DNA from 2 places in the Bacillus sp. THAF10 genome. Region 1 is predicted to be linked to the other one. Evidence: a T-box and tRNA genes for the amino acid it is inferred to sense, from the RefSeq annotation. Region 1 holds a T-box; the other holds one or more tRNA genes.
The links. A T-box is a leader RNA that pairs with one kind of tRNA and senses whether it is charged. The one in region 1 lies ahead of argS (arginine--tRNA ligase), so its partner is inferred to be a tRNA-Arg.
Positions count from the first base shown of each region.

Region 2: it has a tRNA-Arg gene. The T-box ahead of argS (arginine--tRNA ligase) is inferred to sense a tRNA for this amino acid. The anticodon was not compared.

Region 1 is NZ_CP045403.1:2,483,981-2,488,392, reverse strand. It holds gene FIU87_RS13090 (hypothetical protein) at 1-97, shown strand, start outside; gene FIU87_RS13085 (NUDIX domain-containing protein) at 188-652, shown strand; gene FIU87_RS13080 (hypothetical protein) at 897-1,325, shown strand; gene FIU87_RS13075 (hypothetical protein) at 1,536-1,940, shown strand; T-box leader at 2,059-2,267, shown strand; gene argS (arginine--tRNA ligase) at 2,331-4,037, shown strand; gene FIU87_RS13065 (NUDIX domain-containing protein) at 4,202-4,412, shown strand, end outside.
Region 2 is NZ_CP045403.1:98,810-103,221, reverse strand. It holds rRNA gene FIU87_RS00545 (23S ribosomal RNA) at 1-320, opposite strand, end outside; rRNA gene FIU87_RS00540 (16S ribosomal RNA) at 526-2,078, opposite strand; tRNA gene FIU87_RS00535 (tRNA-Ala) at 2,235-2,310, opposite strand; tRNA gene FIU87_RS00530 (tRNA-Pro) at 2,331-2,407, opposite strand; tRNA gene FIU87_RS00525 (tRNA-Arg) at 2,412-2,488, opposite strand; tRNA gene FIU87_RS00520 (tRNA-Leu) at 2,512-2,600, opposite strand; tRNA gene FIU87_RS00515 (tRNA-Gly) at 2,608-2,682, opposite strand; tRNA gene FIU87_RS00510 (tRNA-Leu) at 2,692-2,772, opposite strand; tRNA gene FIU87_RS00505 (tRNA-Lys) at 2,781-2,856, opposite strand; tRNA gene FIU87_RS00500 (tRNA-Thr) at 2,861-2,936, opposite strand; tRNA gene FIU87_RS00495 (tRNA-Val) at 2,969-3,044, opposite strand; rRNA gene rrf (5S ribosomal RNA) at 3,056-3,172, opposite strand; rRNA gene FIU87_RS00485 (23S ribosomal RNA) at 3,294-4,412, opposite strand, start outside.

The sequences.
Region 1 (4,412 bases):
TGAAAATAGTTGGATTTCTTCAAAGTACCTTAAGTGGCGTGATGTAAGTTCGTGGATGGGTAAAAGAAGCAGATACGGCTTAATAACATCAGAATAATAGTAATTTCATATTCAATAATCGGTAGCGATTAATCAGAGTTTATATCTTATTGATGTATTAATAGTGTGTTTAGAAAGGAATTGAAAAATGTCTTACCACATAAGGGTTAGAGCAGGAGCGATTATAATTGAAAACGGGAGAATTTTATTAACGGAATATAACGATCCACGCAGAGGCGTGGTGTATGATTTTCCAGCTGGAGGGGTTGAACCAAAGGAGACCATTATGGAAACAGTAAAAAGAGAAGCAAAGGAAGAAGCGTGTGTGGATGTTGAAGTTGGGCCATTAGCCTTTGTTTATGAATATGAACCACAATTGAATGGTGAAAAATTTGGACCGACCCATACTTTAGTTATGATGTTTGATTGTACCTTACAAAATGGTACGGTTGCAAGAATGCCAGAAAAACCAGACCATAATCAAACTGCTGTAAAATGGTTACCACTAGAACAACTAAATGATATTCAACTATACGCAAATATCGGAAAGCAAATTCAGGATTATGCAATAAATAAAAGAAATATAGATTTAATAGAAGAATATAAACTTTAAGGCTCTAAACTAGTATTGCTTAATGAATTAGGTAAATATCGTAATTTTTAAAAGCAAAAAGGTTTTAGAACATTTTTGGTTTTGGAAAGACATTTAAAGAGAAATTGGAAGCTTTTTACTTTCTAATCGGACGCATTCCTTTCCCAAGGTATGCGGTTATTTTCATTTACTCGAAACTTTTTCATGAATTTAGCCGTAGAATTAATTAAATGATATTATTTACAACATGGGAATGAGGCGACACATGTATTATTTTATATTAATAATAGGTATCTTATTGTTATTCTTTAGTATTTTTTGGTTTGGTTTCATGTTCAAGGAAAATAAAATCACTATTTCAAATATATGTAAAGTACTATTTTCATTATTATTCGGTGGACTATTGCTAGCAATAACGCTTCCTAGCCTAAAGTATATGCTATTTAAAGAGTATGAAGTTGTAAAAGGGAATTGCACGATCGAAATAGATTCATCTGGGCGATCGAGTAGTGCAGCATTTAAAATGGTTGAAACGGACGATGTATTTTATTTTATAGATATCCCTGACTTGGATTCTTATGGAAGGGCAGTTCCTTACTATTGTGAGGTCACTGTGACAAAAGATCATGAGTTTGAAATAAGTTATAAAATTTATGATGCTAAATCGAAGAAGCTCATTCAAACAAGTGAATAGAGTTTATGTAGTTGATTACCTTGAAAAGGTAGTAATTTTCATCAATTGAAATTCGAAACTTAATTCTTTTCCTGAGTTAAAAGGCGCATTTCATAAATAAGGATTTGCGCCTCCTTTTGGAAAATTCAGAAAAGTACGAAGGGAAATATGATGGTTGGGAACGCTTGTTATTAAAGGGTAGGTTGATTTATTAAAAGAGGTGATATGGATTTGTACAAAAAATTAAGTAATATTGATTTTCGATATTTTATTGGGCAGAGGGTTATAGAAATTAACAAGGAAAAAAACGAACCATTTGGAATGGCTTTAGAAACGGGGGGATTGATTATTGAATGCCCTTGGCGGCTACGAATTGCGAATCAAATTGAGATTGGGTATTCTGACTGCATACATTCTCCAGGCGAATTCTCCCATAAAAATGTTGAAAAAGTACTACTTGATAAGAGAATAAAGAATATCTTTCTTTTTGAAGAAGTGTCAGATTTATTTGTAGAATTTGAAAACGGCATTTATCTTGAACTGTTTCACGACAGTAATTATTTTGAAGGATGGCAGTTAAGAGGTGACGATGGGTTTTACTTATTTTCTTTGCCAGGTGGATCCTATTCATATTAGACGAATGACATTGTAAAAATTAACTATGTAAAAAGATTGCAGTTGTAAAAAATGTGTTGAATATTAATGATTTAATGGTTAAATTTGGTGTATAATGTTTAGTAACAAGTAAATATGGGTGAATTCTAGGAAGAGGAGAGTAGTAATCGTGTCTTCGATGTAGAGAACCAGGGACGGTGGGAGCCTGGTACGAAAACGATTATGAAGCGCATCTCTGAGAAGGCTTATTGAAGTGAAGTAGGTAAGCCCGGTAATAACCGTTACATTTCAAGCTGGCTTATTAAAAGCAAGTAGAGTGGTACCGCGAGTCCAAACCTCGTCTCTAATTTTTAGAGACGAGGTTTTTTGTTTTTCTAATAATTAAAATGAGATATTTAAGGAGGCTTGTTGATGAAATACGAAGAATTAATTGTTTTATCCATTTATCATGCACTGATGAACAAGGGAGTTGACAAGATTACTAAAGAAGAAATTAATAAAAATTTGGAGGTACCACCGAAACAAGAAATGGGAGACTATGCTTTTCCATGCTTTTTGTTAGCAAAAGAATTAAAGAAGTCCCCCTTTCAAATTGCTCAAGAACTCCGTTTAAAGATTCATCATGAATATATTGAACATGTCGAGGCAGTTGGTCCTTACTTAAATTTCTTCTTTTCAAAACAAAAAACAGGGGAAGAAATTGTTTTAGAAGCGCTTCATCTTAAGGAGAAATACGGAAGTCTAGCTATTGGTAATTCTGAAAACATCACAATTGATTTATCATCCCCGAATATTGCAAAGCCTTTTTCAATGGGTCACTTACGGTCTACAGTGATAGGGAACGCTTTAGCAAATATAATGGAAAAATGCGGATTTACTCCTATTAAAATCAATCATATAGGAGACTGGGGTACACAATTTGGTAAGCTAATTACAGCTTATAAGCTGTGGGGAAGTGAAGAAAAGGTTAAAGCGGATCCCATTAAGGAATTGCTTGCTTTGTATGTGCGATTTCATGAAGAAGCTAAATTAACTACTGAACTCGAAGATAAAGGCCGCTTTTGGTTTAAAAGATTAGAGGACGGAGATCAAGAAGCACTTTCATTGTGGAGATGGTTCCGTGACGAGTCATTAAAAGAATTTGAACGAATTTATGAGCTCCTAGGAATGGAGTTTCATTCATATAATGGAGAAGCCTTTTACAATAACAAAATGGATGCAGTCGTAGAACAATTAGAAAAGAAAAAGCTACTGACAGAATCAGAAGGGGCGATGGTTGTTTCTCTAGAAGAATACGAAAGTCCTCCTTGCCTTATAAAAAAATCAGATGGTGCTACCTTGTACGCAACAAGAGATTTAGCTGCAGCATTTTATAGAAAAAGTGAATACGATTTTGCCAAAGCATTATACGTTGTTGGTGGTGAGCAATCTCTTCATTTTAAACAAGTGTTTCAGGTTTTGAAGAAAATGGGGTATGAATGGTCTAAAGATATGCATCACATTCCTTTTGGCATGATGTTAAAAGACGGAAAGAAAATGTCGACTCGGAAAGGAAAAGTTGTCCTTCTAGAAGAGGTGCTGCAAAAGGCAATTAAACTTGCAACGCATAATATCGAAGAAAGAAATCTAAATCTTGCAAAGAAAGATGAAGTAGCAAAGATGGTTGGGGTAGGATCGGTTATTTTTCATGACCTTAAAAATTATCGCTTAAATGACGTCGAGTTCTCTCTTGAGGCCATGCTTACTTTTGAAGGGGAAACAGGACCTTACGTACAATATACTTATGCACGAGGATGTTCCATATTAAGAAAAGGTCCAACAAAAGCCATGCCATCATCCTCTTACAAAGCCTTTGAAGATGATAAGGCCTGGGCAGTGTTATCCTTGTTAATGAAATTCGAAATTGTGATTGGTCAAGCCTACGAGCAGTTTGACCCTTCAAAAATTGCAAAATATATTATTGATCTAGCACAAGCATTTAACAAATACTATGGATCAGTACGAATTTTAGAGCAAGACGAACAACAACCAGCAAGATTACAGTTAGTAGAAGCCGTGACGATAGTCTTAAAAGAAGGATTACGGTTGTTAGGAATTAACGCACCGGAACAAATGTAAGTAGTTTATTGAAACACTACATCACTTCATAAACAAAATTGCGCTATCCTAGAACAAGGATTAGCCCAATTTTTTTATGAAAGGGTCATATTCTAGAATAAGGAAGGAATTAAAGCACTTATCTCGAATTGTAAATTATGCCAAAATGCAGGAGGATTGCAGGTTTGAATATAACTAAAAATCATGGATTAGAATTTCTAGATTTCATCAGTATTTCTGAAGAAGAGATGTATACATACCAACCATTAGCGGGTTCTTTTGCGGTTATTAAATGTAACGGCAAGTACCTTATGTGTTATAACGTGTGGAGAGAACAATGGGAAATCCCGGCTGGACGTAGAGAAGGGGATGAAACACCAAAGGAATGTGCGATCC
Region 2 (4,412 bases), 1.7 Mb from region 1:
AACTCCATGTAGAGTGTCCTACAACCCCAAGAGGCAAGCCTCTTGGTTTGGGCTAATTCCGTTTCGCTCGCCGCTACTCAGGAAATCGCATTTGCTTTCTCTTCCTCCGGGTACTAAGATGTTTCAGTTCCCCGGGTCTGCCTTCCATACCCTATGTATTCAGATAAGGATACTGCTCCATTACGAGCAGTGGGTTTCCCCATTCGGAAATCTCCGGATCAACGCTTACTTACAGCTCCCCGAAGCATATCGGTGTTAGTCCCGTCCTTCATCGGCTCCTAGTGCCAAGGCATCCACCGTGCGCCCTTAATAACTTAACCGTTGACCAAAATTGGTCTGTGTCGATATCAGCGATGATATCTATTAGAAAATTACTAAGATGAACGATATTTTGTGAATATCTTGATATTAGTTACATTATCTAGTTTTCAAGGAACAAATGAGACAAATCGTCAGATTTGCCATTCATAATTGAGAGAATGCTCTCTCAAAACTAAACAAAACAACAAGCGTCTTTATCCTTAGAAAGGAGGTGATCCAGCCGCACCTTCCGATACGGCTACCTTGTTACGACTTCACCCCAATCATCTGTCCCACCTTAGGCGGCTGGCTCCAAAAGGTTACCCCACCGACTTCGGGTGTTACAAACTCTCGTGGTGTGACGGGCGGTGTGTACAAGGCCCGGGAACGTATTCACCGCGGCATGCTGATCCGCGATTACTAGCGATTCCGGCTTCATGCAGGCGAGTTGCAGCCTGCAATCCGAACTGAGAACGGTTTTATGGGATTGGCTCGACCTCGCGGTTTTGCTGCCCTTTGTACCGTCCATTGTAGCACGTGTGTAGCCCAGGTCATAAGGGGCATGATGATTTGACGTCATCCCCACCTTCCTCCGGTTTGTCACCGGCAGTCACCTTAGAGTGCCCAACTGAATGCTGGCAACTAAGATCAAGGGTTGCGCTCGTTGCGGGACTTAACCCAACATCTCACGACACGAGCTGACGACAACCATGCACCACCTGTCACTCTGTCCCCCGAAGGGGAAGGCTCTATCTCTAGAGTGGTCAGAGGATGTCAAGACCTGGTAAGGTTCTTCGCGTTGCTTCGAATTAAACCACATGCTCCACCGCTTGTGCGGGCCCCCGTCAATTCCTTTGAGTTTCAGTCTTGCGACCGTACTCCCCAGGCGGAGTGCTTAATGCGTTAGCTGCAGCACTAAAGGGCGGAAACCCTCTAACACTTAGCACTCATCGTTTACGGCGTGGACTACCAGGGTATCTAATCCTGTTTGCTCCCCACGCTTTCGCGCCTCAGCGTCAGTTACAGACCAGAGAGTCGCCTTCGCCACTGGTGTTCCTCCACATCTCTACGCATTTCACCGCTACACGTGGAATTCCACTCTCCTCTTCTGCACTCAAGTTCCCCAGTTTCCAATGACCCTCCACGGTTGAGCCGTGGGCTTTCACATCAGACTTAAGAAACCGCCTGCGCGCGCTTTACGCCCAATAATTCCGGACAACGCTTGCCACCTACGTATTACCGCGGCTGCTGGCACGTAGTTAGCCGTGGCTTTCTGGTTAGGTACCGTCAAGGTGCGAGCAGTTACTCTCGCACTTGTTCTTCCCTAACAACAGAGCTTTACGACCCGAAGGCCTTCATCGCTCACGCGGCGTTGCTCCATCAGACTTTCGTCCATTGTGGAAGATTCCCTACTGCTGCCTCCCGTAGGAGTCTGGGCCGTGTCTCAGTCCCAGTGTGGCCGATCACCCTCTCAGGTCGGCTACGCATCGTCGCCTTGGTGAGCCGTTACCTCACCAACTAGCTAATGCGCCGCGGGCCCATCTGTAAGTGATAGCCGAAACCATCTTTCAACAAGAAACCAGGAGGTTTCTTGTATTATCCGGTATTAGCTCCGGTTTCCCGAAGTTATCCCAGTCTTACAGGCAGGTTGCCCACGTGTTACTCACCCGTCCGCCGCTAACTTCTATAAAAGCAAGCTTTTAAGAAGTTCGCTCGACTTGCATGTATTAGGCACGCCGCCAGCGTTCGTCCTGAGCCAGGATCAAACTCTCCAATAAAGAGTTTGAGCTGTTGCTCAAAATTTGTTGCTAGCTTGTTACTTAAATTCGTTCATGTTAACCCCGTAAGGTCAACGTGGACGCTGTTGTTTTGTTTAGTTTTCAAAGAGCATCGGTAATATTGAAGGTTGTTTTCACTAGTAGATGAAAACATCCTGGTGGAGCCTAGCGGGATCGAACCGCTGACCTCCTGCGTGCAAAGCAGGCGCTCTCCCAGCTGAGCTAAGGCCCCTTAAACATATGATTTTCTACTGGTCGGGAAGACAGGATTTGAACCTGCGACCCCTTGGTCCCAAACCAAGTGCTCTACCAAGCTGAGCTACTCCCCGTAAATGGCGCGCCCGAGAGGACTCGAACCCCTAACCTTTTGATCCGTAGTCAAACGCTCTATCCAATTGAGCTACGGGCGCATTATCTATTAATTTGAAAAAGATGGTGCCGAGGACCGGAATCGAACCGGTACGGTAGTCACCTACCGCAGGATTTTAAGTCCTGTGCGTCTGCCAGTTCCGCCACCCCGGCAATTCAATGGAGCGGAAGACGGGATTCGAACCCGCGACCCCCACCTTGGCAAGGTGGTGTTCTACCACTGAACTACTTCCGCTAACTATAATGCGGGTGAAGGGACTCGAACCCCCACGTCAAAGACACTAGATCCTAAGTCTAGCGCGTCTGCCAATTCCGCCACACCCGCATGATAAATGGTGTGCCATGAAGGACTCGAACCTTCGACCCTCTGATTAAAAGTCAGATGCTCTACCGACTGAGCTAATGGCACAAGATGGTGCCGGCGATAGGAGTCGAACCCACGACCTACTGATTACAAGTCAGTTGCTCTACCAACTGAGCTACACCGGCATATAAGAAACTTTCACTTCGTGAAAAAATAATGGTGGAGGATGACGGGATCGAACCGCCGACCCCCTGCTTGTAAGGCAGGTGCTCTCCCAGCTGAGCTAATCCTCCATTTTTAATCCGCCTGGCAACGTCCTACTCTCACAGGGGGACAGCCCCCAACTACCATCGGCGCTGAAGAGCTTAACTTCCGTGTTCGGTATGGGAACGGGTGTGACCTCTTCGCTATCGCCACCAGACAAATTATATTATACGGTTTTCCAAAGGAAAATCAAGCTATTTTTCAAGCTTTTTTGTTCCTTCAAAACTAGATAATGTGTTCCTATCAAGAATTCTATCGTGTCATCATGTAAATCATATTGGGTTAAGTCCTCGATCGATTAGTATTCGTCAGCTGCACGTGTCGCCACGCTTCCACCTCGAACCTATCTACCTGATCATCTTTCAGGGATCTTACTTACCGAAGTAAAAGGAAATCTCATCTTGAGGGGGGCTTCATGCTTAGATGCTTTCAGCACTTATCCCGTCCGCACGTAGCTACCCAGCTATGCCTTTGGCAAGACAACTGGTACACCAGCGGTGCGTCCATCCCGGTCCTCTCGTACTAAGGACAGCTCCTCTCAAATTTCCTGCGCCCACGACGGATAGGGACCGAACTGTCTCACGACGTTCTGAACCCAGCTCGCGTACCGCTTTAATGGGCGAACAGCCCAACCCTTGGGACCGACTACAGCCCCAGGATGCGATGAGCCGACATCGAGGTGCCAAACCTCCCCGTCGATGTGGACTCTTGGGGGAGATAAGCCTGTTATCCCCGGGGTAGCTTTTATCCGTTGAGCGATGGCCCTTCCATGCGGAACCACCGGATCACTAAGCCCGACTTTCGTCCCTGCTCGACTTGTAGGTCTCGCAGTCAAGCTCCCTTGTGCCTTTACACTCTGCGAATGATTTCCAACCATTCTGAGGGAACCTTTGGGCGCCTCCGTTACTCTTTAGGAGGCGACCGCCCCAGTCAAACTGCCCACCTGACACTGTCTCCCAGCCCGATAAGGGCTGCGGGTTAGAATTTCAATACAGCCAGGGTAGTATCCCACCGACGCCTCCACCGAAGCTAGCGCTCCGGCTTCCAAGGCTCCTACCTATCCTGTACAAGCTGTACCAAAATTCAATATCAGGCTACAGTAAAGCTCCACGGGGTCTTTCCGTCCTGTCGCGGGTAACCTGCATCTTCACAGGTACTATAATTTCACCGAGTCTCTGGTTGAGACAGTGCCCAGATCGTTACGCCTTTCGTGCGGGTCGGAACTTACCCGACAAGGAATTTCGCTACCTTAGGACCGTTATAGTTACGGCCGCCGTTTACTGGGGCTTCGGTTCAAAGCTTCGCTTGCGCTAACCTCTCCCCTTAACCTTCCAGCACCGGGCAGGCGTCAGCCCCTATACTTCGCCTTACGGCTTCGCAGAGACCTGTGTTTTTGC